2 regions of the Pseudomonas sediminis genome follow, and region 2 is predicted to be linked to the other one. Evidence: predicted binding sites of a transcription regulator. Region 2 holds the regulator's gene; the other holds the start of a gene.
What was found. Region 2 encodes sigma-54, which starts transcription at its own class of promoters, with help from an activator protein. Its sites were predicted from a motif close to ANTGGCATNNANNTTGCTNT; they were not measured.
Positions count from the first base shown of each region.

Region 1: nirB (nitrite reductase large subunit NirB) is a predicted target of sigma-54. The motif match lies at 7,842-7,861, and genes of this name have one in related genera.

Region 1 covers NZ_CP154631.1:4,001,134-4,015,558, forward strand. The annotation lists gene sigX (RNA polymerase sigma factor SigX) at 1-73, shown strand, start outside; gene AAEQ75_RS18795 (OmpA family protein) at 182-1,162, shown strand; gene cobA (uroporphyrinogen-III C-methyltransferase) at 1,277-2,020, opposite strand; gene AAEQ75_RS18805 (molybdopterin-dependent oxidoreductase) at 2,102-4,819, opposite strand; gene nirD (nitrite reductase small subunit NirD) at 4,881-5,207, opposite strand; gene nirB (nitrite reductase large subunit NirB) at 5,204-7,660, opposite strand; gene AAEQ75_RS18820 (thioesterase family protein) at 8,252-8,698, opposite strand; gene AAEQ75_RS18825 (polysaccharide lyase family 7 protein) at 8,736-9,425, opposite strand; gene AAEQ75_RS18830 (ABC transporter ATP-binding protein) at 9,523-10,314, opposite strand; gene ntrB (nitrate ABC transporter permease) at 10,495-11,346, opposite strand; gene AAEQ75_RS18840 (CmpA/NrtA family ABC transporter substrate-binding protein) at 11,359-12,642, opposite strand; gene AAEQ75_RS18845 (hypothetical protein) at 13,020-13,334, opposite strand; gene AAEQ75_RS18850 (hypothetical protein) at 13,482-13,874, shown strand; gene AAEQ75_RS18855 (crotonase/enoyl-CoA hydratase family protein) at 13,995-14,425, opposite strand, start outside.
Region 2 covers NZ_CP154631.1:2,728,013-2,742,437, forward strand. The annotation lists gene pmbA (metalloprotease PmbA) at 1-1,214, shown strand, start outside; gene AAEQ75_RS12850 (HPr family phosphocarrier protein) at 1,272-1,544, opposite strand; gene rapZ (RNase adapter RapZ) at 1,559-2,416, opposite strand; gene ptsN (PTS IIA-like nitrogen regulatory protein PtsN) at 2,419-2,883, opposite strand; gene hpf (ribosome hibernation-promoting factor, HPF/YfiA family) at 2,896-3,204, opposite strand; gene AAEQ75_RS12870 (RNA polymerase factor sigma-54) at 3,298-4,791, opposite strand; gene lptB (LPS export ABC transporter ATP-binding protein) at 4,928-5,653, opposite strand; gene lptA (lipopolysaccharide transport periplasmic protein LptA) at 5,653-6,192, opposite strand; gene lptC (LPS export ABC transporter periplasmic protein LptC) at 6,179-6,745, opposite strand; gene AAEQ75_RS12890 (KdsC family phosphatase) at 6,754-7,275, opposite strand; gene AAEQ75_RS12895 (KpsF/GutQ family sugar-phosphate isomerase) at 7,275-8,249, opposite strand; gene AAEQ75_RS12900 (ABC transporter ATP-binding protein) at 8,493-9,302, shown strand; gene mlaE (lipid asymmetry maintenance ABC transporter permease subunit MlaE) at 9,302-10,099, shown strand; gene mlaD (outer membrane lipid asymmetry maintenance protein MlaD) at 10,099-10,569, shown strand; gene AAEQ75_RS12915 (MlaC/ttg2D family ABC transporter substrate-binding protein) at 10,584-11,216, shown strand; gene AAEQ75_RS12920 (STAS domain-containing protein) at 11,213-11,521, shown strand; gene AAEQ75_RS12925 (BolA family protein) at 11,640-11,879, shown strand; gene murA (UDP-N-acetylglucosamine 1-carboxyvinyltransferase) at 11,902-13,167, shown strand; gene hisG (ATP phosphoribosyltransferase) at 13,344-13,979, shown strand; gene hisD (histidinol dehydrogenase) at 14,189-14,425, shown strand, end outside.

The DNA.
Region 1 (14,425 bases), 1.3 Mb from region 2:
CGCAACGAAGATGCGTTACAAGCGCGCATTGGATCGGTTGCGGGATAAATTTTCGGAAACTTCCGAAACTTAGTTCAGCTTCCCGACCACTAAGGGAGTGGCGAAACCTGATAAAATCGCCGCCAAGTTGCCGACTGAAATTAACGGTGACTTATTAACCACCAAGATGGGGATTTAACGGATGAAAGTAAAAAACACCTTGGGCGTAGTCATTGGCTCTCTCGTTGCCGCAACCTCCTTCGGCGCGCTGGCGCAAGGCCAAGGCGCCGTCGAGGTGGAGGGCTTCGTCAATCGCTACTTCACCGACGTTCAGCGTGATTACGCGCACAACGAAGGCAACCTGTTCGGTGGCAGCATCGGCTACTACCTGACTGACGACGTCGAACTGGCGCTGTCCTACGGCGAATACCACGACCTGCGTGGCGAAGGTTCGCAAGGCAGCAAAAACATCAAGGGCAACCTGACCGACCTGAAGGCTATCTACCACTTCGGTCAGCCGGGTGTTGGTCTGCGTCCGTACGTCTCTGCCGGTTTCGGCCATCAGAGCATCGGTGATGCCAACAGCGGTGGTCGCAACCACTCCACCCTGGCTATCGCTGGCGCTGGTGCCAAGTACTACTTCACCGAAATGTTCTACGCCCGTGCTGGCGTTGACGCTCTGTACAACATCGACCAGGGCGACACCGAGTGGCAAGCTGGCGTGGGTGTTGGTCTGAACTTCGGTGGTGGCAGCAAGCCTGCTCCGGCTCCGGTCGTAGCTGCTGCACCTGAGCCGATGCCAGAGCCTGCTCCTGAGCCGGTAATGGAAGCTGTTCGCGTTGAGCTGGACGTCAAGTTCGACTTCGACAAAGACCGCGTCAAAGAAGAAAGCTATGGCGACATCAAGAACCTGGCTGACTTCATGAACCAGTACCCGCAGACCACCACCACTGTTGAAGGTCACACCGACTCCGTTGGTAGCGACGCTTACAACCAGAAACTGTCCGAGCGTCGTGCAAACGCCGTTCGTGAAGTACTGGTTAACCAGTACGGTGTTGACGGTAGCCGCGTGAGCACTGCCGGTTATGGTGAAACCCGTCCGGTTGCTGACAACGCCACCGACGCTGGTCGCGCTATCAACCGTCGCGTTGAAGCTGAAGTAGAAGCCCAAGTTAAGCAGTAATGCTTCTGGTGCTTTAAGAAAAACCCGGCCTCGGCCGGGTTTTTTCTTTTCTGGAATAAAAAGCCCGCCGAGGGGGCGACGGGCAAACAACGGCCTCGCTGGTGCGTGAAGCATTCACGCATGCAGGAGCAGGGGCATGCTGAACTGGGTGCTGGCGCGGGCGACTTCGCCGATCACCAGAATGGCCGGGCTTTTCAGAGCGAAGGCCATCGCGTCGTCCTGCATCGTTGCGAGGTGGCTGCGGCATTCGCGTTGCTCGGGCAGCGAGGCGTTCTCGATCATCGCTACCGGCATCTCATTGCTCATGCCGCCAGCGAGCAGGCCGTCACGAATGTCCGCCAACTTGGCCACGCCCATATAGACCACCAATGTCGTGCCGCTTTTGGCCAGGGCTGTCCAGTTCAATGAACTGTCATCCTGAGTATGGGCAGTGACCAAGGTGACGCCGCGAGCCACACCGCGCAAGGTTAAAGGAATACCGCAGTTGGTGGCGCCAGCCAGCCCAGCGGTAATGCCGTTGACCATTTCCACGTCGATTCCATGTTCGCCGAGCCAGTCGGCTTCCTCGCTGCCGCGACCAAAGATGCACGGATCGCCGCCTTTCAGGCGCACCACGCATTTGCCCTGGCGTGCGTAGCGCAGCATCAAACGATGGATGAAGGCCTGCGGGGTGGAGCGACAGCCGCCGCGCTTGCCTACCGAGACGATACGCGCGCTGGGGCAATGTTCGAGCACGGCCGGGTTGACCAGATCGTCGATCATCACGATCTCGGCCTGCTTCAGCGCCTTGACCGCCTTGAGCGTCAGCAACTCGGGATCACCAGGGCCAGCGCCTACCAGCCAGACTTTTGCATTCATCTTTACCACCTCTCGTTGGGTGTCGCGGGGCCGCCTAGGTCGTGCGCACCGAATTTTTTGCAGCGGTGCGCGCACCGCACCCTACGCGTGTCTCGCCACTGACTGCTGGGCCAGCAGGCGTTTGATTTCGGGTACACAGGAGCCACAACTGGTGCCGCATTTGAGCGTCTGCTTTAACCCATCCAGGTCCAGGCCGCGTTCGATGCCGACACGCACCGTGCCTTCGCTGACGTTCAGGCAGTTGCACAGGATCTTGCCGCCCAGCGTGGTGCTGGAATTGCCTGGCGGCGCGGAGACTGGCGCAAGCAGCCAGCGACGCAGGTCGGCATTGGCCTGACCTTCCAGCCACAGGCTTCTGAGCCATTCGCTGGCGGCGGTTTCACCGGCCAGACGAATGCTGACGATACGGCCATCCTCGATACGCACACGTTTGCCTACCGCACGGCGCGGGTCGTCGTAGGCCAGCACCGGTCCTTCATTCAGGCGCAGCAGCCGGTCGATCTGCGCTAACAGCTCGGGCGGCGGCGACACTGCGCTGGCGGCGCGGATCAGCAGAGCGGGGCGCTCGCGACCGGTGGGGGTGAGGCTGGCGTAGGCGAACGCTTCGAACAGCGGACGCAGCGCCTCGAAGCGGCTCTGTACGTCACCCTCGACCAGGGCGAACAGCTGCCAGGGCAGTTCCACCTTGTCCACCTCGACACCGGCATGCTTGAGCTCCGGCTGTTTGGACAGTGGATCGAAGGCCGGCTGGGTCAAGACATTGGTGCCCAGGCCTTTGAGGAAGCGGTCGCCCCAGTGCATCGGCAGCCAGGCCTGACCGGGACGCACCGACTCGTCGGCCTGCACCGGCAGGATCAGGCTGCCACGGCGGCTGCGCAGTTGGATCAGGTCGCCGTCCTGCAGGCGCCGACGCCGCAGTTCATCCGGGTGCAGGCCGAGCACGGCAGATTCGACATGGCCGAACAGGCGTGCGGCGGTGCTGGTACGGCTCATACCGTGCCACTGATCGCGCAGGCGGCCGGTGTTGAGGGTGAGCGAATAGCGCGCCTCGCGCTTTTCCTTCGGCGCGCGGTACGGGTCGGCATGGAACTGAGCGCGCCCGCTGACGGTGGGAAAATTCCCGTCGGAATAGAGGCGTTGGGTGCCCTGGTACGCGCCGACCGGGAACGGCCACTGCTGAGGACCTTGATCATCCAACAGCGCGTAGCTCAGCCCCGAGAGGTCGAGGTCGCGCTTGGCGGTCAGGTGTTTGTATTCCTCGAACAGCGCCTCGCTGCTGGAGAAGTCGAACAGGCTTGGCAGGCTGGGGCGGAGCAAAATTTCCAGGCGACGAGCAAAGTCGCAGGTGATCGACCAATCGGGCCGCGCCTCTGCGGGCGCTGGCACGGCGCGGCGCACATGGCTGACGCGGCGCTCGGAGTTGGTCACCGTGCCTTCCTTCTCGCCCCAGCTGGCGGCCGGCAGCAGCAGGTCGGCGTAGCGGCAGGTCTCGGTGGTGAAGAAGGCTTCCTGCACCACGACGAAGGGGCAGGCGGCCAGGGCCTCGTGCACTTTGCTCTGGTTCGGCAGCGACTGCGCCGGGTTGGTGCAGGCGATCCACAGCGCCTTGATGCGGCCGTCGTGCACCGCATCGAACAACTCGATGGCGGACAGGCCGGGCGTCTCCGGCAGTGCATCGACGCCCCAGTAGGCGGCGACTTCGGCACGGTGTTCGGCGTTGCCGGCCTCGCGGTGGCCCGGCAGCAGGTTGCTCAGGCTGCCGGTCTCGCGGCCGCCCATGGCATTGGGCTGGCCGGTCAGCGAGAAGGGGCCGGCGCCGGGCTTGCCGATCTGCCCGGTGGCCAGGTGCAGGTTGATCAGTGCGCTGTTCTTGGCGCTGCCGGCGCTGGACTGGTTCAGCCCCATGCACCACAGCGAGAGGAAGGAGGGCGCTCGGCCGATCAGCTCGGCGCAGCGCTGCAGATCGTCCAGACTGATGCCGCAAAGGTCGGCGGTGACTGCCGGGCTGTAGTCGCGCACCAGCTTCTTCAGTGCTTCGAAGCCTTCTGTGTGGGCGTCGATATAGGCGCGGTTGATCCAGCCCTCCCACAGCAGGATATGCAGGATGCCGTGAAACAGCGCCACATCGGTGCCGGGCAGAATCGCCAGATGCAGGTCGGCCAGCTCGCAAGTGTCGGTGCGCCGCGGGTCAATGACGATCACCTTCATCTCTGGGCGGCGCGCCTTGGCTTCTTCCAGACGGCGGAACAGCACCGGGTGGGCGTAGGCCATGTTGGAGCCGGCGATCAGCAGGCAGTCGCTCTGCTCGATGTCTTCATAGCTGCAGGGCGGGGCGTCGGCGCCGAGGCTGCGCTTGTAGCCGACCACCGCCGAGCTCATGCACAGGCGCGAATTGCTGTCGATATTGTTGGTTCCCACCAATGCTCTGGCCAGCTTGTTGAAGGCGTAGTAGTCCTCGGTCAGCAGCTGGCCGGAGATATAGAAGGCGACGCTGTCCGGGCCGTGCTCGCGGATGGTCTCGGCGAACACCGCCGCGGCATGGTCCAGGGCGCTGTTCCAGTCCGTGCGGGTACGGGCCAGGCCCTTGCCCAGACGCAGTTCGGGATGGAGGGCGCGGGCATCGAGGTCGCCGGTCAGGTGCAGGGTCGAACCCTTGCTGCACAGTTTGCCGAAGTTGGCCGGGTGGCTGGGATCGCCGGCGACGCCGAGGATCTGCTCGCCGTCGTGCTCGATCAGCACGCCGCAGCCCACGCCGCAGTAGCAGCAGGTGGAGGCGGTGACTTGAGTGGGGCTGGCCATGTTCGGAGCTCCTAGGGGGCAATACGTCTGGCGGCAGGCCGTGAGCCTACCGCCGGACGGCTCAGGCGCACTTCGCGGCGGTGTTTAGGGCCAACAGCACGCGGCCATTCTCGACCCGGGCGTGGTGCCGATGAGCGCAGCCCACGTCCGGCGCCACGGCATCGCCGGACTCCAGCTCGATCTGCCAGTTGTGCAGCGGGCAGGCCACGCGCTTGCCGTAGATCAAGCCTTGGGATAGCGGGCCGCCCTTGTGCGGGCAGCGGTCGTCGAGAGCGAAGACCTCGTCGCCTGCGGTACGGAAGATGGCGATGTCACCCTTGGGGCCGCTGACGATGCGCGAGCCGAGCAGGTTGATCTCGTCCAGGGCGCAGATATCCAGCCAGTTCATACGGTGGCCTCCTCGATTTGCACCACCTTGATGGTGTCGAACTCTTTCTTCAGTTGCGGCGTCTCGATGCGCTCCTTCCACGGGTCCTGCTCGAACGACAGGGCATAGTGCAGGCGAGCGGCCAGGGCCTTGCGATTGGCTTCGTCTTCCAGCACCGCCTTCTTGATGTGCTCCATGCCGACACGCTGCATGTAGTGCACGGTGCGCTCTAGGTAGAAGGCTTCTTCGCGGTAGAGCTGGAGGAAGGCGGCGTTGTATTCGCGCACTTCCTCGGCGGTCTTCACCTTGACGAAGAACTCGGCGACCTCGGTCTTGATCCCGCCGTTGCCGCCGATGTACAGCTCGAAGCCCGAGTCCACACCGATGATGCCGACATCCTTGATGCCGGCTTCGGCGCAGTTGCGCGGGCAGCCGGAAACCGCCAGCTTGACCTTGTGCGGCGACCACATATTGAACAGGTCGTGTTCCAGGTCGATACCGAGCTGGGTCGAGTTCTGCGTACCGAAGCGGCAGAACTCGCTGCCCACGCAGGTCTTCACGGTACGGATGGATTTGCCGTAGGCGTGACCGGAGGGCATATCCAGCTCTTTCCACACTGCCGGCAGGTCTTCCTTCTTGATACCCAGCAGATCGATGCGCTGGCCGCCGGTGACCTTGACCATGGGCACCTTGTACTTGTCGGCCACATCGGCGATGCGGCGCAGCTCAGACGGATTGGTCACGCCGCCCCACATGCGCGGCACCACGGAGTAGGTGCCGTCTTTCTGGATATTGGCGTGGGCACGCTCGTTGATCAGGCGCGACTGCGGGTCGTCCTTGGCCTCGCCCGGCCAGGTGGAAATCAGGTAGTAGTTGAGCGCCGGGCGGCAGGTGGCGCAGCCGTTGGGCGTACTCCAGTTGAGAAACGTCATGGTCTGCGCCATGGAGGTCAGGTGTTGCTCGCGAATCGCCTTGCGGATCTGCCCGTGGTTCAGGTCGGAGCAGCCGCAGATGGCCTTCTCGCTCTTGGGCTTGACGTCAGCGGCGCCGCCGACGGTGCTGATCAGTATCTGCTCCACCAGGCCGGCGCAGGAGCCGCAGGAGCTGGCTGCCTTGGTGTGCTTCTTCACCTCGTCGACCGAGAACAGCCCGTTCGCCTGGATCGCCTTGACGATGGTGCCCTTGCACACGCCGTTGCAGCCGCAGATTTCCATGCTGTCAGGCATGTTGGCGGTCTTGTCGGCGCCCTGATGGCCGACGTCGCCGATGGCACCTTCGCCAAACATCAGGTGGTCGCGAATCTCGCTGACGTTGTGGTTCTCGCGGATCTGGCGGAAGTACCAGCCACCGTCGGCGGTGTCGCCGTACAGGCAGGCGCCGACCAGCACGTCATCCTTGATCACCAGCTTCTTGTATACGCCGCCGATGGGGTCAGAGAGGGTGATGGTCTCGGTGCCTTCTCCTCCCATGAATTCGCCAGCGGAGAACAGATCAATGCCGGTGACCTTGAGCTTGGTCGAGGTCACCGAACCCTGGTAGCGCGAGTAGCCGAGCTGGGCCAGGTGGTTGGCGCAGACCTTGGCCTGCTCGAACAGCGGCGCCACCAGGCCGTAAGCGATGCCGCGGTGGCTGGCACATTCGCCGATGGCGTAGATGCGCGGGTCATAGGTCTGCAGGGTGTCGTTGACCAGGATACCGCGGTTGCAGGCGATGCCGGCGCTCTCGGCCAGCTCGCTGTTGGGGCGGATGCCGGCAGCCATCACCACCAGGTCGGCTGGGATCACCTCACCATCCTTGAACTTCACTGCACAGACGCGGCCTTCGCCGTTGTCCAGCAGCTCGGCGGTGTGCTTGGGCAGGAGAAACTTCAGACCACGGTCTTCCAGGGACTTTTGCAGCAGCTCGCCGGCGGTGCGATCAAGCTGACGCTCCAGCAGCCAGTCGCCGATATGCACCACGGTGACGTCCATGCCGCGCAGCTTGAGGCCGTTGGCAGCTTCCAGGCCGAGCAGGCCGCCGCCGATGACCACCGCGTGCTTGTGAGTCTTGGCGGTGTCCATCATGGTCTGGGTGTCAGCGATGTCGCGGTAGCCGATCACACCGTCCAGGTCCTTACCCGGAATCGGCAGGATGAAAGGGTTGGAACCGGTGGCGATTAGCAGACGGTCATATTCGGCCTCGCTGCCGTCGTCGGCGATCACCCGGCGCGCCTTGCGGTCAATCTTGACCACCTTGCGCCCGAGCAGCAGCTTGATGCCGTTATCCGCGTACCAGTTGAGATCGTTGAGCACGATCTCCTCGAAGGTCTGCTCGCCGGCCAGCACCGGTGAGAGCAGGATGCGGTTGTAGTTGGGGTGCGGCTCGGCGCCGAACACGGTGATGTCGTAAAGATCGGGAGCGAGCTTGAGCAGCTCTTCGAGGGTGCGCACACCCGCCATGCCGTTGCCGATCATCACCAGCTTGAGTTTTTGCATGCCGGCCATCTCCTGAGTCATGGATCACGGAAAAAGGTGGCTGCCAAAAATGGCAGGCCAGAAAAACAAAAAAGGCGTCCCGCTAGTCACCTAGCGAGGACGCCTTTGTCCTATCCCGTTCTATCGGGAAGCGCGCTGCTCGTCGTTGAGCCGCGCGCTTTAATCAAGTTGTACGGCTAGCAATGCAGCGCTTGTGCCAATTTGCCAAAACCGCAGATTCAGCGGGTTTCAGGGCGCGACATCACCGTACAGCGCTGCTGCGGGTGCACCTTTTCAAGGCCATGAGCGCCGATTTGGTGCGGCGCTGGCCAATCAGCGGCTGAGTTCGACCTTGCCTGCCGTATGCTCGGCCTGCATCGGCGCCTGCGTTGTGCTGGGCAAGTGGGTCGTGGTGGCGTGAGTGGGAAGGGGAAGAGTGAGGAGTGGCCAGGCGGAGAGGCTGGCGATCAGAGCAGCGCGTTGAGCGCGTTGGCGCATAGCTGGCATTGCGGTTCCTCCCAAGGTAGCTCTGCACCGGGGCTGCGCAGGGCTTTTATCGTTATGCACTAAGGCGTAGCAGATGGATTAGCAACTGTCACGCCAACAGGTCGGTTATCCGACCACACGATTGACCTTGGGGAATTTGGCGCTGAAAGTCTTTGGCATCGGCACCACCTTCGACTGCAGATAATCGAAGAACACGAAGCCGGACTTGGCCATCGCCACGAGAGTGCCATCAGCCGGACGGGTGATGCGGAAGGTGATGTCGCCACCGTACTTGTTGAAATCCATCACGCCGACTTCGAACAGCAATTGGTCGCGTGCATGAGCTTCTGCGCGGTAGGTGGTGGCCAGGTCGGTGACGATGATGCCGGTGCCTTTGCCGTCGGTTTCGCGAATGCCGAACTCGAAGAGGAAGCGCGCACGCGCCTCGGAAATCATCGAGATCATCGAGTCATTGCCCAAGTGGTTGGCGCCGTTGATGTCGGTGACGCGCACGGTCAGGTGGGTGCTGTAGCAGTACTGGTCTTCGGGGAAATCGAGGGTCAGGCGTGCCATGGTCGAGCCTTGGTCGAGGAGAGCGGCGATTGTAACCTCAGCGATGCAGGCTGTTGAGGTGGTAGAACGTGACCCGACCACCTTCGCTATCCGGGCCGTAATTGTCCTGGATGTAGGCGCCGGCCTTGAAGTACAGGTACTGCTTGCTCCAACTGCTGCTCAACTGGCGGTAGAGCGAGCCGTCGTCGCCATCTGCGCTGGCCACGCTGATGCCGATGCGTCCGCTGGGTGTGACGCGCAGGTCGTAGCCGAAGCGCTCGCCAAGCTGGATGTTCTCGGCCAGCAGAATGTTCTGCACCTCGCTGTCGCCTGGGAGGGCGCGCAGCAGTGCTTCCACCCGGCCAACACCTCGCCGATAGTGATATTGCAGCTTGAGCAAAGGGTCGTTCTGGCTGCCTGGCGCGTCAGTGCTGTGGATCTGACCGATCACCACCTTGTTGCGGCTGGGCACCTGGTCGACCTGCAGCACGGCACTTAGATAGCTGTCCGAACTGGCATGCAGCCAGTTATCGAGTGTGCCGTCGTGCTGGGTTTCGCGCAGTTCGCTACGTGGATAGCGCGCATCGGGCGTGGTCGAACCGGTAACAGGCACCCAGAAGGTCACGCTGCCGTCGGCATTGCGCCGAAAGTAACGGCTTTCATAGCCGTTATTCAGGCGTTCGGTGGTGATGGTGGTCGGTGCCGGTTCGGTGGGAATCGACAGATTCCAGGTGGTGAGATCGAGCACGGGATTCTCTGCTTGTCGGTTGAGGGCCCTTGTTCGTCCCTGCGATAGTGCAGAGGTTCAACCGCCCCGGTCCCTGTGCCAGAGCGGTTCATTGCGCTCAGGCGGCCGGGCGTTGCTGGCGCTGGTAGAGGAATTCCAGTACAGCGGTGCGGTAGGCGTGGTACTGCGGGTCATTGGCCAGCGCCAGGCGGTCGCGCGGGCGCGGCAGGTCGACGGCGAGAATTTCGCCAACGGTAGCGGCCGGGCCGTTGGTCATCATCACGATACGATCGGACAGCAACACGGCCTCGTCAACGTCATGCGTAACCATCACCACGGTGCTTTGGGTCTGCCCGACGATGCGCAGCAGTTCATCCTGCAGATGTGCGCGGGTCAGGGCATCGAGGGCACCGAACGGCTCGTCCATCAGCAGCACCTTGGGTTCCATGGCCAGGGCGCGCGCAATGCCTACGCGCTGCTTCATGCCACCGGATATCTCGTTGGGGTGCTTGTGCATGGCATGGTTGAGGCCGACCATGTTCAGCGCCTGCTCGGTGCGGGCCTTGAGCTGCGCCTTGTTTTCACGTGCACCGAAGACCTTTTCCACGGCCAGGTGGACGTTGCCGAAGCAGGTCATCCAGGGCAGCAGGCTATGGTTCTGGAACACCACGGCGCGCTCCGGGCCGGGACCGTCGATCTCGCGGCCATTGCAGATCAGCCCGCCTTCGTTGGCGTCGAGCAGGCCTGCGATCAGGTTGAGTACGGTGGATTTGCCGCAGCCGGAGTGGCCGATCAGCGCCACGAACTCGCCGCGAGCGATGCTCAGGTTGACGTCTGCCAGTGCCTGGAAGCGGCCTTTCTTGGTGTCGAAGTGCTTGCTGACAGAAGTCAGCTCCACGAATTTGTCCATCGGAGTTCTCCCGTTCTGGCGCGGTGCCCCGGATTTAATCAGAGGCACTTTCATTTAAAACAGAGGCTTGGCGTCTATTGTTGAACTGACTTGTAGGTTGCGTAGCCCGGATGCAATCCGTGGAAACGGAGATCGCGTTCCGGCTTGCATCCGGGCTACGAGTTGGTCGAACCTGCCTCTTCAGCTTGCGTAGTCAAAGCGTTTGGCGATCAACAGCAGTATCTGCTCCAGTGCCAGGCCCACCAGGCCGACGATGATGATGGCGATGAGAATGTGCTCGACGTTGAGGTTGTTCCACTCGTCCCACACCCAGAAGCCCAGGCCGATACCGCCGGTGAGCATCTCCGCGGCGACGATCACCAGCCAGGCCACGCCGATGGCCAGACGGATGCCGGTCATCAGGTGCGGCAGCACGGCGGGGAAGAGGATGCGCGTCAGTACCTTGAATTCCGACAGCTTGAGCACCCGGGCCACGTTCAGGTAATCCTGCGGCACGCTGGCCACGCCGGCTGCGGTGTTGAGGATGATTGGCCAGATCGAACTGATGAAGATCACCCAGATCGACGCCGGGCCAGCCGCCTCGAACACCAGCAGGCCGATCGGCAGCCAGGCCAGCGGCGAAACAGGGCGCAGCAAGCTGATGATCGGCGCGAGCATGCCGGCGAGAAAGGTGAAACGGCCGATGGCAAAACCCAGGGGAATGCCCACCAGGGCCGCCAGGCCGAAGCCGACCCCGACGCGGCCAAGCGAGTTGAGGATGTTCCAGCCGATGCCCATGTCATTGGGGCCGTTGTCGTAGAAAGGATCAGCGAACAGCACCAGGGCGGCTTGCCAGGTGCTCAAGGGGCCTGGCAAGCCTTCACTGTACTGCGCCAGCAGCGACCAGAAGCCGATGAAGGCGATGATGCCCAGCAGCGGGGCGATGCCAGCCTTGAACAGGTTGCCCAGTGTGGCGGCGCTTGGTAGCAAGGCCTGCGCAGAGAAGCGCGGTTTGGCGATCGGCGGCAACGGGGTTTTCAGGGGCGCATTCATGCTCACCTCCGGTCAGGCTTTGATGGCGAAGGAGTCGGCGTAGGCGGCCGGATTGCTGCCGTCCCAGACCACGCCGTCGATCAACGTGCTGCTGCGCAGCGGGCTGCTCGGTACGGGCAGATTCAGCGCGCCAGCGGCCTCGGCGTAGAGCGCGGTCTGGTTGACCTGGGCGGCCACGGCCGCGTAATCCGGCGCATCCTTGAGCAGGCCCCAGCGCTTGAACTGGGTGAGGAACCACATGCCATCGGAGTGATAGGGGAAGTTGACGCTGCCATCCTTGCAGAAGGCCATGGCGTGTTCGTCCTTCCAGCTGTTGCCGAGGCCGTCCTCGTACTGGGCGAGAAAGCGCGGCTCGATCACCTGCACCGGCGCGTTGACGTACGCCTTGCCGGAAATCAGCTTGGCGGTACTCTTGCGGTTCTCCTCGCTGGCCTCGATGAAGCGGCTGGCATCGAGAATCGCCATGATCAGTGCGCGGGCGGCATTGGGATGCTGCTCGATAAAGGCGCGGGTGGTGCCGAGCACCTTCTCCGGGTGGTCCGGCCAGATCTGCTGCGTGGTGGTGGCGGTGAAGCCGATCTTGTCGAAGATCGCCCGCGCGCCCCAGGGCTCGCCGACGCAGAAACCGTCCATGTTGCCGACGCGCATGTTGGCGACCATCTGCGGTGGCGGCACGACAATGGTCTTCACGTCGCTCATCGGGTTGATGCCGACGCTGGCCAGCCAGTAGTACAGCCACATGGCGTGGGTGCCGGTGGGGAAGGTCTGAGCGAAGGTCAGCGGGTTACCGCCTTTCTTCACGTGTTCGGCCAATTGCGCGCCATTGGTCACGCCGGCTTCGCGCAGTTGCTTGGACAGGGTGATGGCCTGGCCATTCTGGTTCAGCCCCATCAGCACCGCCATGTCCCGCTGCGGCCCGGCCAGGCCGAGCTGGGCGCCGTACATCATGCCGTAGAGCACGTGGGCGGCATCCAGTTCGCCGGTGTTGAGCTTGTCGCGCACGCCGGCCCAGGAGGCCTCCTTGCTCGGATTGATGGTCAGGCCGTATTTCTCGCCAAAACCCTGAGTGGCGGCGACCACCACTGAAGCGCAATCGGTCAGGGGAATGAAGCCTACGTTAAGCGCGGCTTTCTCCGGCGCATCGGAGCCGGCTGCCCAGGCTGCGCTGCGCAGCGAAGCCGGCGCCGACAGGCCGAGCGCGGCGATTCCGCTCACGGCGCCGGCCAGGGCGATGGATTGCTTGAGGAAGTTACGGCGGCTGGTGGCCAGGGGCTTGTTCGAATCACGATCAGTCATGGATCTAATCCTTGTCAGGCGCATAAACAAAAAACGGCGTACGCCAGGCCACCTCGATGAGAGGAAGGTGACCTGACGGACGCCGTTGTCCGTGATCCTCGGCCCGCCACCGTTGGCGTGCTACACAGGATGATTGACAGGGACATAGCAAAGGGCTTGCCAGCTTTCGTGTACGACGGCCGAGCAGGGGTATCCGGCGCCTGACAGGCGCAATAAAGATGCTGGCCTATGAATTACTGGCTATTAAAAATCAATAAGTTACATATTGCTTATGAAGTCGTTTAGCTGATTGAAAAGTGAGCCCGCGCTCGGCTCGCTCTGCATGTTTCTGAGCCATTGCCGTGCATGAGCGGGCACCGCTGAGCCTTTTTGGGTCGTCAGGAGGCTGGTTGAACGCGCGCCTCCTCGACGAAGTCGCGCAGCCAACGCAACACTTCGACGGCTTCCCAGCGAGCCGGATCGAACAGCGCGTAGGCCAACCCCTGGTAACCGACCACATCCAGTTGCCGATGGTAGCCAGCGCGCTGCAGCAGCGCCTCGATCTCGGCGAAGCAGGTGTTGAAGTGCTGACGATTGAAGGGGGTGCGGCTCTCGGTGACGATGCCCTCGAGCTGCAGTTCCTCGACCATCTCGCGTACCCGCTCCAGCGGCATTCGGTTCACTCGGTGTTTCAGCTGCAGTACGTCCAGCATGATGGCGCTCCTGTGCAATCGATCATTTACCTGTGATGCCAAGCCTAATTCAAAAGCACTGTACAAATAAACAGTATTGGTGAATAGTAAGGCCACTGCAGACCTATCCGCCCACAAAACGGGCGCCTTGCGAGAGGAGAATTGGCAATGCAACAGATGTTGATGACGATTGTGCTATCGGTCTTCCTGTACGGCTGCGCTCAGCCCCAGGTCGAGCGACCCCAAGCCAACGGTGCCTATCTGGTGATCGAGGGCGAACAGGCCTGGGCCGTACTGGTCTCCGATGGCCAGCGTGTCGAGGAGGTGGGCACGGTGCTCGACGTGATTCGACTGCCCAGCCATCACTCCAACATAGCCGCCAGTTACGTGATCGAAACGCCCAACTGCGGCAAGCTGCAGTGGCTGACCGAACGCCATGGCGCTGCAGAAGGTGAAACCACGCTGTTGCCGGCCGCCTTCAACGAGCAACTGAGCAAGCCCGGTTGCGTGCTCGCACAAGGCCTGAGCCGAGCCTGGACGGCCCTGGACTACTCCGGTTAATCCGTAGGGTGCGCCGTGCGCACCGTCATACGCCGGAGGGTTAACTGGCTAGACGCACAAAGAAAAAAGCGCCGCGACCTCAACGGAAGCGGCGCTTTTCATTTATGGGCTAGCGAGTGCTTACAGCAGGTGCTGCTTGTCCATCTCGATGGCGGCATCGAGGGTTTCCAGCAGCGCCTTGCGCACTTTCAGCTTGGTGTTCTTGTGCGCGGTCATGTTGATCTTCTTCATCTGCTGCGCCACCGCCTGAGCGGTAGCCTGCAATTGCTCGGCCGGTACCACCCTGTCCAGGAAGCCGGCATCTACCGCGCCAGCCGGGTCGAACATCTCGCCATTGATCACCGAACGGTGGAACGCAGACTTGCGCAGACGATCACGAGCCAGCTCGATACCGACGTGGTGCATGGTCATGCCGATCTGTACTTCATTCAGGCCGATATTGAACGGGCCTTCCACGCCGATACGGTAATCGGCCGACAGCAGGATGAACGCACCCTTGGCCACGGCATGACCGGCGCAGGCGACGATGATCGGGTATGGATGAGCGAGCA
Region 2 (14,425 bases):
CTACCACGGTGCGTCAGGGCGAGGTGGAGACCGTCGAGTTCAATCGCGACCAGGGTTTTGGCATCACCCTGTACGTAGGCCAGCGCAAGGGCTCGGCCAGCACCTCGGCCACCGGTATCGAGGCCATTCGTGAGACTGTGGCAGCGGCCCTGGCGATTGCCAAACATACCAGCGAGGACGAGTGCTCCGGCCTGGCCGATGCCGCGCTGATGGCGCGCGAGCTGCCCGAGCTGGATCTCTATCATCCCTGGTCGATCACTCCAGAGCAGGCGGTGGAGCAGGCACTGACCTGTGAGGCCGCGGCTTTTGCGGCAGACAAACGAATCAAGAATGCTGACGGTACCAGCCTCAATACCCACCAGGGCTGTCGTGTGTATGGCAACAGCCACGGTTTCGTCGGCGGTTACGCCAGCACCCGTCATAGCCTCAGCTGCGTGATGATCGCCGAGGGCGATGGGCAGATGCAGCGCGACTACTGGTACGACGTCAATCGTCAGGGTGAACTGCTGGCCGATGCCAAAGGCATCGGCCAGCGCGCCGCCGAGCGCGCGGTCAGCCGTCTTGGTGCGCGCCCGGTACCGACTTGCGAAGTACCGGTGCTTTTCGCCGCCGAGCTGGCTGGTTGTCTGTTCAGCCACCTATTGGCGGCAATCTCGGGTGGCAACCTGTATCGCCAGTCCTCCTTCCTCGAAGGTGCCCTCGGCCAGCGCTTGTTCCCCGAGTGGCTGAGCCTCGACGAGCGCCCGCATCTGCCGCGCGCACTGGGCAGTGCCACCTTCGATGGTGACGGCCTGGCCACCTACGCCAAACCGTTCGTGGAAAAGGGCGAGCTGGTGTCCTACGTGCTCGGCACCTATTCCGGGCGCAAGCTGGGTTTGCCGAGTACCGCCAACTCCGGTGGCGTACACAACCTGTTCGTCACCCATGGCGATGAGGATCAGCAGGCGCTGATTCGCCGCATGGATCGTGGCTTACTGGTTACCGAGCTGATGGGCCAGGGGCTGAATCTGGTGACGGGCGATTACTCGCGGGGTGCGGCAGGCTTCTGGGTCGAGAATGGCGAAATCCAGTTCCCGGTTCAGGAAGTAACCATCGCCGGTAATCTGCGCGACATGTTCCGTCAGGTCGTTGCAGTCGGTCGTGACCTTGAGCGTCGCGGCAATATCTGCACTGGCTCGGTGCTGATCGAGAAAATGACTGTCGCCGGCAGTTGAGTTGGCAGAAACGACAAGGCCACCTGCGGGTGGCCTTGTCGTTTTTGTCAGGAGGGGTTACTCGCCTTCGTCGAAGTAGTTCTCTATCAGGCCTACCAGGGCGGCCATCGCTTCTTCGTCCTGCTCGCCCTCGGTCAGCAGGTGCACGTTGGAGCCCTTGCCGGCCGCCAGCATCATGACTGCCATGATGCTCTTACCGTCCACCAGACTTTCGGTGCTGCGACCGATGCGCACCTGGCAGGGGTAAGTGCTCGCCACGCCGACGAACTTCGCAGCGGCGCGGGCATGTAGACCAAGCTTGTTGATGATGGTGATTTCACGTGCGGGCATCGCGGCATGGCTCCTTAGCTGAGGTCGCGGTGACGCACCTGGACATTCTTCAGCGAATCTTTGAGCGCCTGGCTCAGGCGATTGGCCAGATACACAGAGCGGTGGTGACCACCGGTGCAACCGATGGCGATTGTGACGTAGGCGCGGTTGCTGGCGGCGAAGCGCGGTAGCCATTTTTCCAGATAGGCGAGGATATCCTGATACATTTCCTCGACCTCCGGCTGCGCAGCCAGGTAGTCGATCACAGGTTGATCCAGGCCGGAGTAGTCGCGCAGTTCAGGCTTCCAGTAAGGATTGGGCAGGCAGCGTGCATCGAACACCAGATCGGCGTCGACCGGCATGCCACGCTTGAAGCCGAAGGACTCGACGAGAAAGGCGGTGCCCGTTTGCGTCTGGCCCAGCAGGCGCAGTTTGAGCGTGTCGCGCAACTGATAAAGGTTCAGTCGAGTCGTGTCGATCTTCAGATCGGCACGATCAGTGATCGGCGCCAGCAGCAGACTTTCGTACGCAATGGCTTCGGCCAGCGAGCGGTTATCGTTGGTCAGCGGATGGCGCCTGCGGGTTTCCGAAAAACGCTTGAGCAGCGTCTCGTCCTCGGCGTCGAGGTAAAGCACATCGCAGCGGATATTACGTTTGCGCACTTCTTCGAGCAGCTCCGGGAAACGCTTGAGCTGACTCAGCAGGTTACGTGCATCGATGGAAACGGCCACTTGCGGCAGCAGCATGTCGCTGTGCGGCAGGAAGCGCTCGGCGAGGTCCGGTAGCAGACCGGCCGGCAAGTTGTCGATGCAATAGAAACCGTTGTCCTCAAGTACATCGAGGGCGGTGCTCTTGCCCGAGCCCGAGCGACCGCTGACGATGATCAGGCGCATGATTATTGACCGTTCTGAATGTCCACGACGACCTGAAAGAGATCTTCGCCGCTGTTGGCCTGGCGCAGACGTTCACGTACTTCCTGGCGATCGAGCATGCTGGCGATCTGGCGCAACAGTTCGAGGTGCGCATCGGTTGCCGCTTCCGGCACCAGAAGTACGAACAGCAGATCGACCGGCACGCCGTCGATGGCGTCGAAGTCGACTGCCGTCTCCAGGTGCAGGACTGCACTGATCGGGGCACTGCAGCCAGCCAGGCGGCAGTGGGGAATGGCAATGCCGTTGCCGAAGCCGGTAGAGCCAAGCTTCTCGCGGGCGATGAGGCTTTCGAAGATGTCCTGGGCATCCAGGTCGGGCAGGTCGCGTGCAACCAGGTTGGCGATCTGTTCGAGCACGCGTTTTTTGCTGCCGCCCGGCACGTTCACCAGGGAACGGCCGGGGGTCAGGATATTTTCAAGTCGGATCATGGATAGGGAATGTCAGCGGGCTGTGGCACCTTGCAGGCGTTCGAGCTGCTTTTCCTTGTGCTTGATGAGTTGACGGTCGAGTTTATCGGCCAACAGGTCGATGGCAGCGTACATGTCCTGATGTTCGGCGTTGGCGACGACTTCGCCGCCGGCGATGTGCAGGGTGGCTTCGATCTTCTGCTTGAGTTTTTCGACCTCCATGGTCACCTGTACGTTGGTGATCTTGTCGAAGTGGCGTTCCAGTCGGCCCAGTTTCTCGCCGATATAGTCACGCAGGGCGTCGGTCACATCCAGCTGATGTCCACTGATGTTGACTTGCATACCGCTATCTCCTTGTTGCCTTGTGTAAGAGACGGAATCCATGAGAATCCGCCACCGGAACACGTTGGCTTGGAGGCAGGTCGCCTCCTTGGCCTACATCAGTCGCTTGCGTTCGCTGGAGGGCGCTATACCGAGGGATTCACGGTATTTGGCAACCGTCCTGCGGGCGACTTGGATGCCTTGTGCCTCCAGTAAACCAGCGATCTTGCTGTCACTCAACGGCTTTTTCGCGTTTTCTGCTGCGACCAGTTTTTTGATGATCGCGCGGATCGCGGTGGACGAGCATTCGCCGCCTTCGGAGGTGCTGACGTGGCTGGAGAAGAAATATTTCAGCTCGTAAATACCACGCGGGGTGTGCATGAATTTCTGCGTGGTAACACGTGAAATGGTCGACTCGTGCATGCCTACTGCCTCGGCGATGTCGTGCAATACCAGAGGCTTCATCGCTTCATCACCGTAGTCGAGGAAGCCACGCTGGTGCTCGACGATCTGGGTGGCTACCTTCATCAGCGTTTCGTTACGGCTTTGCAGGCTCTTGATGAACCAGCGGGCCTCTTGCAACTGGTTGCGCATGAAAGTGTTATCGGCACTGGAGTCGGCGCGTTTGACGAAGCCGGCATACTGCGGGTTGACGCGCAGACGCGGCATCGCCTCCTGGTTCAGCTCCACCAGCCAACGCTCATTGTGCTTGCGCACGATTACATCGGGCACGACGTATTCTGGCTCGCTGGATTCGATCTGCGAACCTGGACGCGGATTCAGACGCTGGATCAGGTCGATGACCTGGCGCAGTTCGTCTTCCTTGAGTTTGGTGCGCCGCATCAGTTGGGCGTAATCGCGGCTGCCGAGCAGTTCCAGGTAATCACCGACCACGCGCTGGGTTTCGTTCAGCCAGGGGGTGTTGGCGGGCAGCTGACGCAGTTGCAGTAGCAGACACTCGCGCAGATCACGGGCGCCGATACCCGCGGGTTCGAACTGCTGGATGCGGTGCAGCACCACTTCCACTTCGTCCAGTTCGATATCCAGCTCGGGGTCGAAGGATTCGGTCACTTCCTCGAGGGTTTCCTCGAGATAGCCGTCGTTGTTGATGCAGTCGATCAGGGTGGCCGCGATCAGGCGATCCTTGTCCGACATGGGCGCCAGGTTCAGTTGCCAGAGCAGGTGGCTGTGCAGGCTCTCGCCGCTGGACGTGCGGGTGGTGAAGTCCCACTCGTCATCATCGTTGCTGGGCAGGCTGCTGGCGCTGGTTTGGTAGATGTCTTCCCAGGCTGTGTCGACTGGCAGCTCATTGGGAATACGCTCGCCCCAGTCGCCTTCTTCCAGGTTATCCACCGTGGGGGTGGTTTCCTGGTAGCTCTCTTCCTTGCTCGGGGTCGGGGTGGCGCTCTCGGCGCCATCAGCCATTGGATCGCTGTTGTCGAAGTCGTCGCCTTCTTCCTGGCGCTCGAGCATGGGATTGGACTCCAGCGCCTCCTGAATTTCCTGTTGCAGGTCCAGGGTGGACAGTTGGAGGAGGCGGATAGCCTGTTGCAGCTGCGGGGTCATCGTCAGCTGCTGGCCCATCTTGAGGACTAGCGATGGTTTCATTGCAGACCTTAATTTACTGGCGAGTTACGCCTTCCACATCAGGGCGCCGAAGCGCCGCCAGGAAGCAAATTATATGCCTGATGTTGTCGATTTTGCCTAGGGGTTGCCATATTTCTGTCGTGAAATATCCGCAGGCCTACAGGCGGAACTCGTGCCCCAGGTAAACCTCTTTCACCGTCTGGTTGGCAAGGATGGTCTCGGCGTCACCTTCAGCGATTAGTTGTCCATCGTTGACGATGTAGGCGGTTTCGCAGATATCCAGGGTTTCGCGCACGTTGTGATCGGTGATCAGAATGCCGATGCCCTTGGTCTTGAGGTGATGGATGATCTGTTTGATGTCGCCAACCGAGATCGGGTCGACACCGGCAAAAGGTTCGTCGAGCAGAATGAACTTGGGGTTGGTCGCCAGGGCTCTGGCAATCTCTACGCGGCGTCGCTCACCGCCGGACAGGCTCATGCCGAGGCTGTCGGCGATATGGTGAATATGGAACTCCTGCAGCAGGTTTTCCAGCTCCGCCTGGCGGCCGGTGCGGTCCAGGTCCTTGCGCGTTTCCAGGATGGCCATGATGTTGTCGGCCACCGACAGCTTGCGGAAGATCGACGCTTCCTGCGGCAGGTAGCCGATGCCCGCGCGGGCGCGGCCGTGCATAGGCTGATGGCTGACGTCGAGGTCGTCGATCAGCACGCGGCCTTGGTCGGCGCGTACCAGGCCGACGATCATGTAGAAACAGGTGGTCTTGCCGGCACCATTGGGGCCGAGCAGGCCAACGATCTGACCGCTTTCGATGCTTAGGCTGACGTCACGCACGACCTGGCGGCTCTTGTAACTTTTCGCCAGGTGTTGGGCTTTGAGAATGGCCATTACTGCTGCTGATCCGCGGGTTTGTTCTTCGGTTGGATGACCATGTCGATACGCGGGCGCGGCGTGCTGACGTTGCCGCCTGTTGCGCGGCCGGCGTTGACGATCTGGCGGCGGGTGTCGTAGACGATCTTCTCGCCTTCGAAGGTATTGCCTTCCTGAATCACCTTGGCCTGGTCGATCAGTACGATGCGCTCATTGCTGGCGAAGTACTGGATGGTCTTGCCGTAGGCCTTGACGATGTCCTTGTCCACAGCCGGCTTCTGCTCGTAGTAGGCCAGATTGCCGACCGATGTGAAGACGTCGATGTCGCCACTGGCGGTCTGGGTGATGGTAACAGTGTCGCCCGTGATCTTCAGGGTGCCCTGAGTGATGATCACATCGCCGCGGTAGACGGCTACACCTTGTCGATCATCCAGTTCTGCGCTGTCGGCCTGGATGCGAATCGGTTGATCGCGATCCGATGGCAGTGCCCAGGCAGCCGCGCTTCCCAATGCGGCGCCGAGGCTGAGAATCAGGGGGAGGGTATTAACGAACCTCATGCTGGCCTCTTACGTTGGACTGCAGGAGCATCCTGCCGTCATTCAAGTACGCTTTCATTCCTTGTGCCGTGGTTACCCCGTTGGCCGCGACGATTCTAACGGCTTGCTCGGTCTGCGCATATTCCTTGTCAGGAATAACGGTCATGCGGCTGCTGGTGATGATGGTTGGACGGTTCTTGGCGTCGGTGCGGGCGATGCGCACGTCGTCGATCAGTTCTACCTCGACGCCGCCGGGCGAGACTTCGGCACGCTGGCTGGTGACTTCCCAGGGCAACTCGGTGCCGCGATATAGCTTCAGCTTGGGGGTATCGACCAGGGTAATGTCGGTGCTTTTGATGTGTTCGAGCTTGTCCGCGGTCATGCGGTAGTGCAGTTTGCCGTCATCCTGGAACTGCACGGTACGCGCGCCTACCGCATAGAAGTCGACTACGTTGTCATCGCTGGCCTGCTGGGTCAGGCGCGCGCTGTCCGGGGCAAGGTTCCAGTAACCGAGTGCGGCCACGACGACTGCAATCAGAGCAAAGATCAGGGTATTGAGGATTTTACGCGGCATGCTGTTCTCTACAGGTAGGCGGCTTGGGCCGCATCCAGTGTGCCTTGGGCACGCATGATCAGTTCGCAGAATTCCCGCGCCGCACCATCACCGCCACGCGCCTGGGTTACGCCGTGGGCATGCTGGCGGACGAAGCTGTCGGCGCTGGCCACGGCCATGCCCAATCCGACACGACGAATCACCGGAAGGTCCGGCAGGTCGTCACCGAGATAGGCGACCTGTTCATAGCTTAGGCCGAGTTCGGCGAGCAGGCCGTCGAGTACCACGAGTTTGTCTTCACGACCTTGGAACAGGTGCTGGATACCCAGGTTGTTGGCGCGGCGCTCCACCACAGGTGTCTTGCGGCCGCTGATGATGGCCGTGCGCACGCCCGAGTTGATCAGCATCTTGATGCCGTGGCCGTCGAGTGTGTTGAAGGTCTTGAACTCGCTGCCGTCTTCGAGAAAGTACAGGCGGCCGTCGGTCAATACGCCATCGACGTCGAAGATCGCCAGTTTCACGGCGCGTGCGCGTTGCAGTAGTTTGTTCATCACATCACCCCCGCGCGCAGTAGATCGCCGAGGTTGAACGCGCCGATCGGGCGATCATCACTATCGACTACCACCAGGGCGCTGATCTTGTTGTCTTCCATGATCTTCAGGGCTTCGGCGGCGAGCATCTCGGCGCGAATGGTCTTGCCATGCGGCGTCATCACGTCGTCGATCCGGGCATCGCGTACATCGATGCCCTTGTCCAGTGCGCGGCGCAGGTCGCCATCGGTGAAGATCCCGGCCAGGTGGCCATCAGCCTCCAGGACCGTGGTCATACCCAGGCCCTTCTGGGTCATTTCCAGCAGGGCGTCACGCAGGCTGGTGCCGCGTGTGACTTGAGGCAGGCTCTCGCCGCTGTGCATCACGTTCTCTACCTTGAGCAGCAGGCGCCTGCCAAGGGCGCCGCCCGGATGGGAGAAGGCGAAGTCTTCGGCGGTGAAGCCGCGCGCTTCGAGCAGGGCGATAGCCAGGGCGTCGCCCAGTACCAGGCTGGCAGTGGTCGAGGAAGTGGGTGCCAGGTTCAGCGGGCAGGCTTCCTGCGAGACGCGTGCATCCAGATTGACCTCGGCGGCCTTGGCCAGCGGCGACTCAGGGTTACCGGTCATGCTGATCAGGCGGATACCGAGGCGCTTGATCAGTGGCAGCAGGGTAACGATCTCGGCGGTCGAGCCAGAGTTCGACAGTGCCAGAACGATGTCGTCCTTGGTGATCATGCCCATGTCGCCATGGCTGGCTTCTGCCGGGTGGACAAAGAACGACGTGGTACCGGTGCTGGCCAGAGTTGCAGCGATCTTGTTGCCGATATGCCCGGACTTGCCCATGCCAACCACGACCACGCGGCCCTTGCAGCTGAGAATCAGCTCGCAGGCCTTGATGAAGTCGGCATTGATACGGGGCAATAGCTCCTGCACCGCTTCAATTTCGAGGCGGATGGTGCGCTGCGCGGAATCAATCAGGTCGCGGGTCTGGTTCATTGAGTAAGGCTGTCGGGCGAAAAAAGACGGGGATTATAAACGGAAAAGCTTCCCGCGCTCACCCTCGGTGCAACGAGCCAACGTCGAAACTGTCGCAAGTCTGAACGACGCTTTGGGGCGCTATTGGGCGGCATGTTCGGCAAATGCTATAGTTCGCGGCCATTTTGGCCCTCTCTGGATGGTGCGTGTCTTCGCTTCTGGAGGCGGCGTCTGCCAGGAAGGCCTTATTTTCAAGGAGTTCAGATGAGCGCCGAGCACGAGTACGCGATCGAGTTGCAGGGCGTCAGCTTTCAGCGTGGCGCGCGATCGATTTTCGACAAGGTCGATATCCGCATTCCGCGCGGCAAGGTCACCGGCATCATGGGCCCCTCCGGCTGCGGCAAGACCACGCTGCTGCGCCTGATCGCTGCCGAACTGCGTCCTTCTGCAGGCGATGTGCGCGTCGACGGCGTCAGCCTGCCGAAGCTCTCGCGCGACGAACTGTTCGATATGCGCAAGCAGATGGGCGTCCTGTTCCAGAGCGGCGCGCTGTTCACCGATCTCGATGTGTTCGAGAACGTGGCGTTCCCTCTGCGCGTACACACCAAGCTTTCTGAAGAAATGATCCGCGACATCGTCCTGATGAAACTGCAGGCCGTCGGCTTGCGCGGGGCGCTGGATCTGATGCCGGACGAGCTGTCTGGCGGCATGAAGCGCCGTGTCGCGCTGGCCCGAGCCATTGCGCTCGATCCGCAGATTCTGCTGTATGACGAGCCGTTTGTCGGTCAGGACCCCATCGCCATGGGTGTTCTGGTGCGCCTGATCCGCCTGCTCAACGATGCACTGGGGATCACCAGCGTGGTGGTGTCTCACGACCTTGCAGAAACGGCCAGCATCGCCGACTACATCTATGTCGTCGGTGATGCTCAGGTGTTGGGGCAGGGCACTCCGGCCGAGTTGATGGAGTCGGATAATCCACGTATTCGCCAGTTCATGAAGGGCATTCCGGATGGGCCGGTGCCGTTTCATTTTCCAGCGCCGGACTACCGCGAAGATCTGTTGGGGAGAGGTTGATGCGCAGAAATTCACCGCTCGAACGGCTGCGGCTGTTCGGTCGTGCGGGTATCGATGTGGTCGCGACACTGGGGCGTTCGGTGCTGTTTCTGGTCAGCGCTCTGTTCGGTCGCAGCCGTGCCGGCAAGCCTTTGCAGCTGTTGATCAAGCAACTGTTCGCGGTTGGCGTGATGTCGCTGGCGATCATCGTCGTGTCCGGCATCTTCATCGGCATGGTGTTGGCCCTGCAGGGCTACAACATTCTGGTCAGCTATGGCTCCGAACAGGCTGTTGGGCAGATGGTCGCCCTGACCCTGCTGCGTGAACTTGGCCCGGTGGTGACCGCGTTGCTGTTCGCCGGTCGCGCCGGCTCGGCGCTGACTGCCGAGATCGGCAACATGAAGTCCACCGAGCAGCTCTCCAGCCTGGAGATGATTGGCGTCGACCCGCTCAAGTACATCGTCGCGCCGCGGCTGTGGGCCGGCTTCATTTCCATGCCGCTGCTGGCGATGATCTTCTGCGTGGTCGGCATCTGGGGTGCGGCCATGGTCGCCGTGGATTGGCTGGGCGTTTACGAGGGCTCGTTCTGGTCGAACATGCAGAACAGTGTTTCTTTTTATGACGACGTGCTCAACGGCGTGATCAAGAGCATCGTCTTCGCCTTCGTGGTGACCTGGATCGCCGTGTTCCAGGGCTACGACTGTGAACCCACTTCCGAAGGCATCAGCCGTGCGACCACGCGCACCGTGGTGTACGCCTCGCTGGCCGTGCTTGGGCTGGATTTCATTCTGACCGCTTTGATGTTTGGAGATTTCTGATGCAAAACCGCACGCTGGAGATTGGTGTCGGCCTGTTCCTCATGGCCGGTGTGCTGGCCCTGCTGTTGCTGGCCCTGCGCGTCAGCGGCCTGAGCGTCGGCAGTGCTGGCGATACCTACAAGGTCTACGCCTATTTCGACAACATCGCCGGGCTGACCGTGCGCGCCAAGGTCACCATGGCCGGCGTGAGCATCGGCAAGGTCACTGCGATCGATCTGGATCGTGACAGCTACATGGGCCGGGTGACCCTGGAGCTCGATGGTGGCGTCAATAACCTGCCTGAGGATTCCACTGCGTCGATCCTGACTGCGGGGCTACTCGGTGAGAAATACATCGGCATCAGCGTTGGTGGTGACGAGGAGGTGCTCAAGGACGGCGGCACCATTCACGACACGCAGTCCTCGCTGGTGCTGGAAGACCTGATTGGCAAATTCCTGCTCAATTCGGTCAATAAAGATGAAGCCAATTGATGAGGGCTCCTGACATGTTCAAAACCGTGCGTAATTCCCTGCTGGTGTTGCTGGCTACCATGCCGCTGCTGGCCACCGCTGCGCCAAGCGCCCATGAAGTGGTGCAGCAAACCACCGAAACCCTGCTGGCGGACCTCAAGGCCAACAAGGAGCAGTACCGCAGCAACCCCAATGCTTTCTACGACTCGCTCAACGAGATTCTCGGCCCGGTGGTGGATGTCGATGGCATCGCCCGTGGCGTGATGACCGTGCGCTACTCGCGCCAGGCCTCGCCTGAGCAGATGAGCCGCTTTCAGGAGAACTTCAAGCGCAGCCTGATGCAGTTCTATGGCAATGCCTTGCTCGAGTACAACAATCAGGACATTCGCGTGCTGCCGGCCAGCGGCAGGGCCGAAGGCGAGCGCACGTCGGTCGGCATGGAGATTCGTGACGGCAAGGGCGCGGTTTATCCGCTGTCCTACACCATGGTGTCGATGGATGGCGGCTGGAAGTTGCGTAACGTGGTGATCAACGGCATCAACGTCGGCAAGTTGTTCCGCGATCAGTTCGCTCAGTCGATGCAGAACAACCGCAACGATCTCGACAAGGTCATCGACACCTGGGCCGATACTGTGGCCAGGGCTCGTCAGGCTCGGGGCGAGTCGTGAGCCAGGCGACAATCAGCGAGCGCGCCGCTGGGCAATTGCAGCTCAGTGGCGTGCTCGATTACAGCACCGGCCCGCTGCTGCGTGAGCAGGGCGCGCGCCTGATCGCCGCAAGCAGTGCGACATGTCTGGCACTGGACTGCAGCGCAGTGGAAAAGTCCAGCAGCGTCGGTCTGGCGCTGTTGCTGGCGTTCATGCGTGATGCACGTAAGGCAGGGCGTGAGTTGACAATCAGTGCGCTGCCCGACGACATGCGAGAGATCGCTCAGGTCAGCGGCCTGCTGGAGTTGCTACCGCTGCAAGCGTGAAGTGCTTCCCGTCGTTCCGTCAGCGCCGTTGCTGGCGGGGTTCGCAGGCGGGAGGCTTTTTTGTATGATGGCCGACCCGCGGGCGCTGGTAGCCCGAATGCGTCAGTCGAGGTCGAGCATGCAGGCTGCAGAAGTAAAAAGCCTCCTAGAGGAAAAACTCCCGAATACCCAGGTGGAAGTCGAAGGCGAAGGCTGCAACTTCCAGCTCAACCTGATCAGCGACGAACTGGCCGCACTCAGCCCGGTCAAGCGTCAGCAGCAGATCTATGCCCACCTCAATGCCTGGATCGCTGATGGCAGCATCCACGCCGTGACCATGAAATTCTTCAGCCAGGCCGATTGGGCCGCGCGTTCCTGAGCCTGCGGGCGACGAGATTCCTATGGATAAACTGATCATTACCGGCGGCGCTCGCCTCGATGGCGAAATCCGCATTTCCGGTGCGAAAAACTCTGCTCTGCCGATTCTGGCGGCCACCCTGCTGGGCGACGCCCCCGTCACCATCTGCAACCTGCCGCACCTGCACGACATCACCACCATGATCGAGCTGTTCGGCCGCATGGGCATCGAGCCGGTGATCGACGAAAAACTGGCGGTGGAAGTTGATGCGCGTGCGATCAAAACCCTGGTCGCGCCTTACGAGCTGGTAAAAACCATGCGCGCCTCGATTCTGGTGCTTGGCCCCATGGTCGCCCGCTTCGGTGAGGCCGAGGTGGCGCTGCCCGGTGGTTGCGCGATCGGTTCGCGTCCGGTCGATCTGCACATCCGTGGCCTCGAGGCCATGGGCGCGATCATCGATGTCGAAGGTGGCTACATCAAGGCCAAGGCCCCGGAAGGTGGCTTGCGCGGGGCGCACTTCTTCTTCGACGTGGTCAGCGTGACCGGTACCGAGAACATCATGATGGCCGCGACCCTGGCCAAGGGCCGCAGCGTGCTGGAAAACGCCGCGCGTGAGCCTGAGGTGGTCGACCTGGCCAACTGCCTGATTGCCATGGGCGCGAAGATCCAGGGCGCCGGCACCGATACCATCATCATCGACGGCGTCGAGCGCCTGCACGGTGCGCGTTTCAACGTCATGCCCGACCGTATCGAAACCGGCACCTACCTGGTCGCCGCCGCCGTTACCGGTGGTCGGGTCAAGGTCAAGGATGCCGATCCTTCGACGCTGGAAGCCGTACTTGCCAAGCTGCAGGAAGCGGGCGCCGAAATCACCACCGGCCCGGACTGGATCGAGCTGGACATGAAGGGCAAGCGCCCGAAAGCCGTCAACCTGCGCACCGCTCCCTATCCGGCGTTCCCCACCGACATGCAGGCGCAGTTTATCGCCCTGAACGCGGTGGCCGAAGGCACTGGCACCATCATCGAAACCGTGTTCGAAAACCGCTTCATGCACGTCTACGAGATGTTGCGCATGGGCGCCAATATCCTGGTCGAAGGCAATACTGCCGTGGTTACCGGGGTCGACAAGCTCAAGGGCGCGCCTGTTATGGCCACCGACCTGCGCGCCTCGGCGAGTCTGGTACTGGCCGCGCTGGTGGCTGACGGCGATACGCTGATCGACCGCATTTATCACATCGACCGTGGTTACGAGTGCATCGAAGAGAAGTTGCAACTGCTCGGCGCCAAGATCCGCCGCGTTCCGGGTTGATGGCGATCTGCTGCGCGTCGGTCCTGCTGCGTTAAAAACAGGCTCGGAATGCTCATTTACAACTTGTAAACTCCGCTTCCTCGCCTGTTTTTGCCTTGCATGACTCTAGCTCGCGAGATCGCAGATAGTGTGGCCACCCCTCTCGGGAGGCCGCTTCCGCTCAAGGAAACCGTTTCATGTTGACCATCGCCCTGTCCAAAGGCCGCATTCTCGATGACACCCTGCCGTTGCTGGCTGCAGCGGGCATCGAGCCGACCGAGAACCCGGACAAGAGCCGCAAGCTGATCATCCCGACCACTCAGGATGACGTGCGCCTGCTGATCGTGCGTGCCACCGATGTGCCGACCTATGTCGAGCACGGTGCCGCTGATCTGGGTGTCGCCGGCAAGGATGTACTGATGGAGTACGGCGGCCAGGGCATCTACGAGCCGCTGGATCTGCAGATCGCCAAGTGCAAGCTGATGACGGCTGGCAAGGTCGGTGCGCCGGAGCCGAAAGGCCGCCTGCGCGTGGCCACCAAGTTCGTCAACGTCGCCAAGCGCTACTACGCCGAGCAGGGCCGTCAGGTCGACATCATCAAGCTGTACGGCTCGATGGAACTGGCGCCGCTGGTGGGCCTGGCCGACAAGATCATCGACGTGGTCGACACCGGCAACACCCTGCGTGCCAACGGCCTGGAACCGCAGGAACTGATTGCTACCATCAGCTCGCGGCTGATCGTCAACAAGGCCTCGATGAAGATGCAGCACGCGCGCATCCAGGCTCTGATCGATACCCTGCGTGGCGCCATCGAGGCGCGACATCCGCACTGATCTCTTTCGAGTAAGCGCTGAAGCAGTCGTCATTCCCGCGAAGGCGGGAACCCAGAACATGCAGCACCTGGGCTCCCGCCTTCGCGGGAGTGACTGTTCAGAGTTTTCTCCAGCCTATCCGTGTCATAGCCATTTTTCTTGGGTGCCCGCACGGTGGGCTTGCTACATTACGGGCGCCCGAGAACACGCCATTTAATGAGGCTTTCGCTATGACCGCACCCGTTGCCATCCGCCGACTCAACGCTGCCGACACGGACTTCGCGCGTCATCTGGATCATCTGCTGTCCTGGGAAAGTGTCTCCGACGATGGCGTCAACCAGCGCGTGCTGGAAATCATCCAGGCCGTGCGTGAGCGCGGCGATGCCGCCCTGGTCGAATACACCCAGCGTTTCGATGGTCTGCAGGTCGCCTCCATGGCCGACCTGATCCTGCCGCGCGAGCGCCTG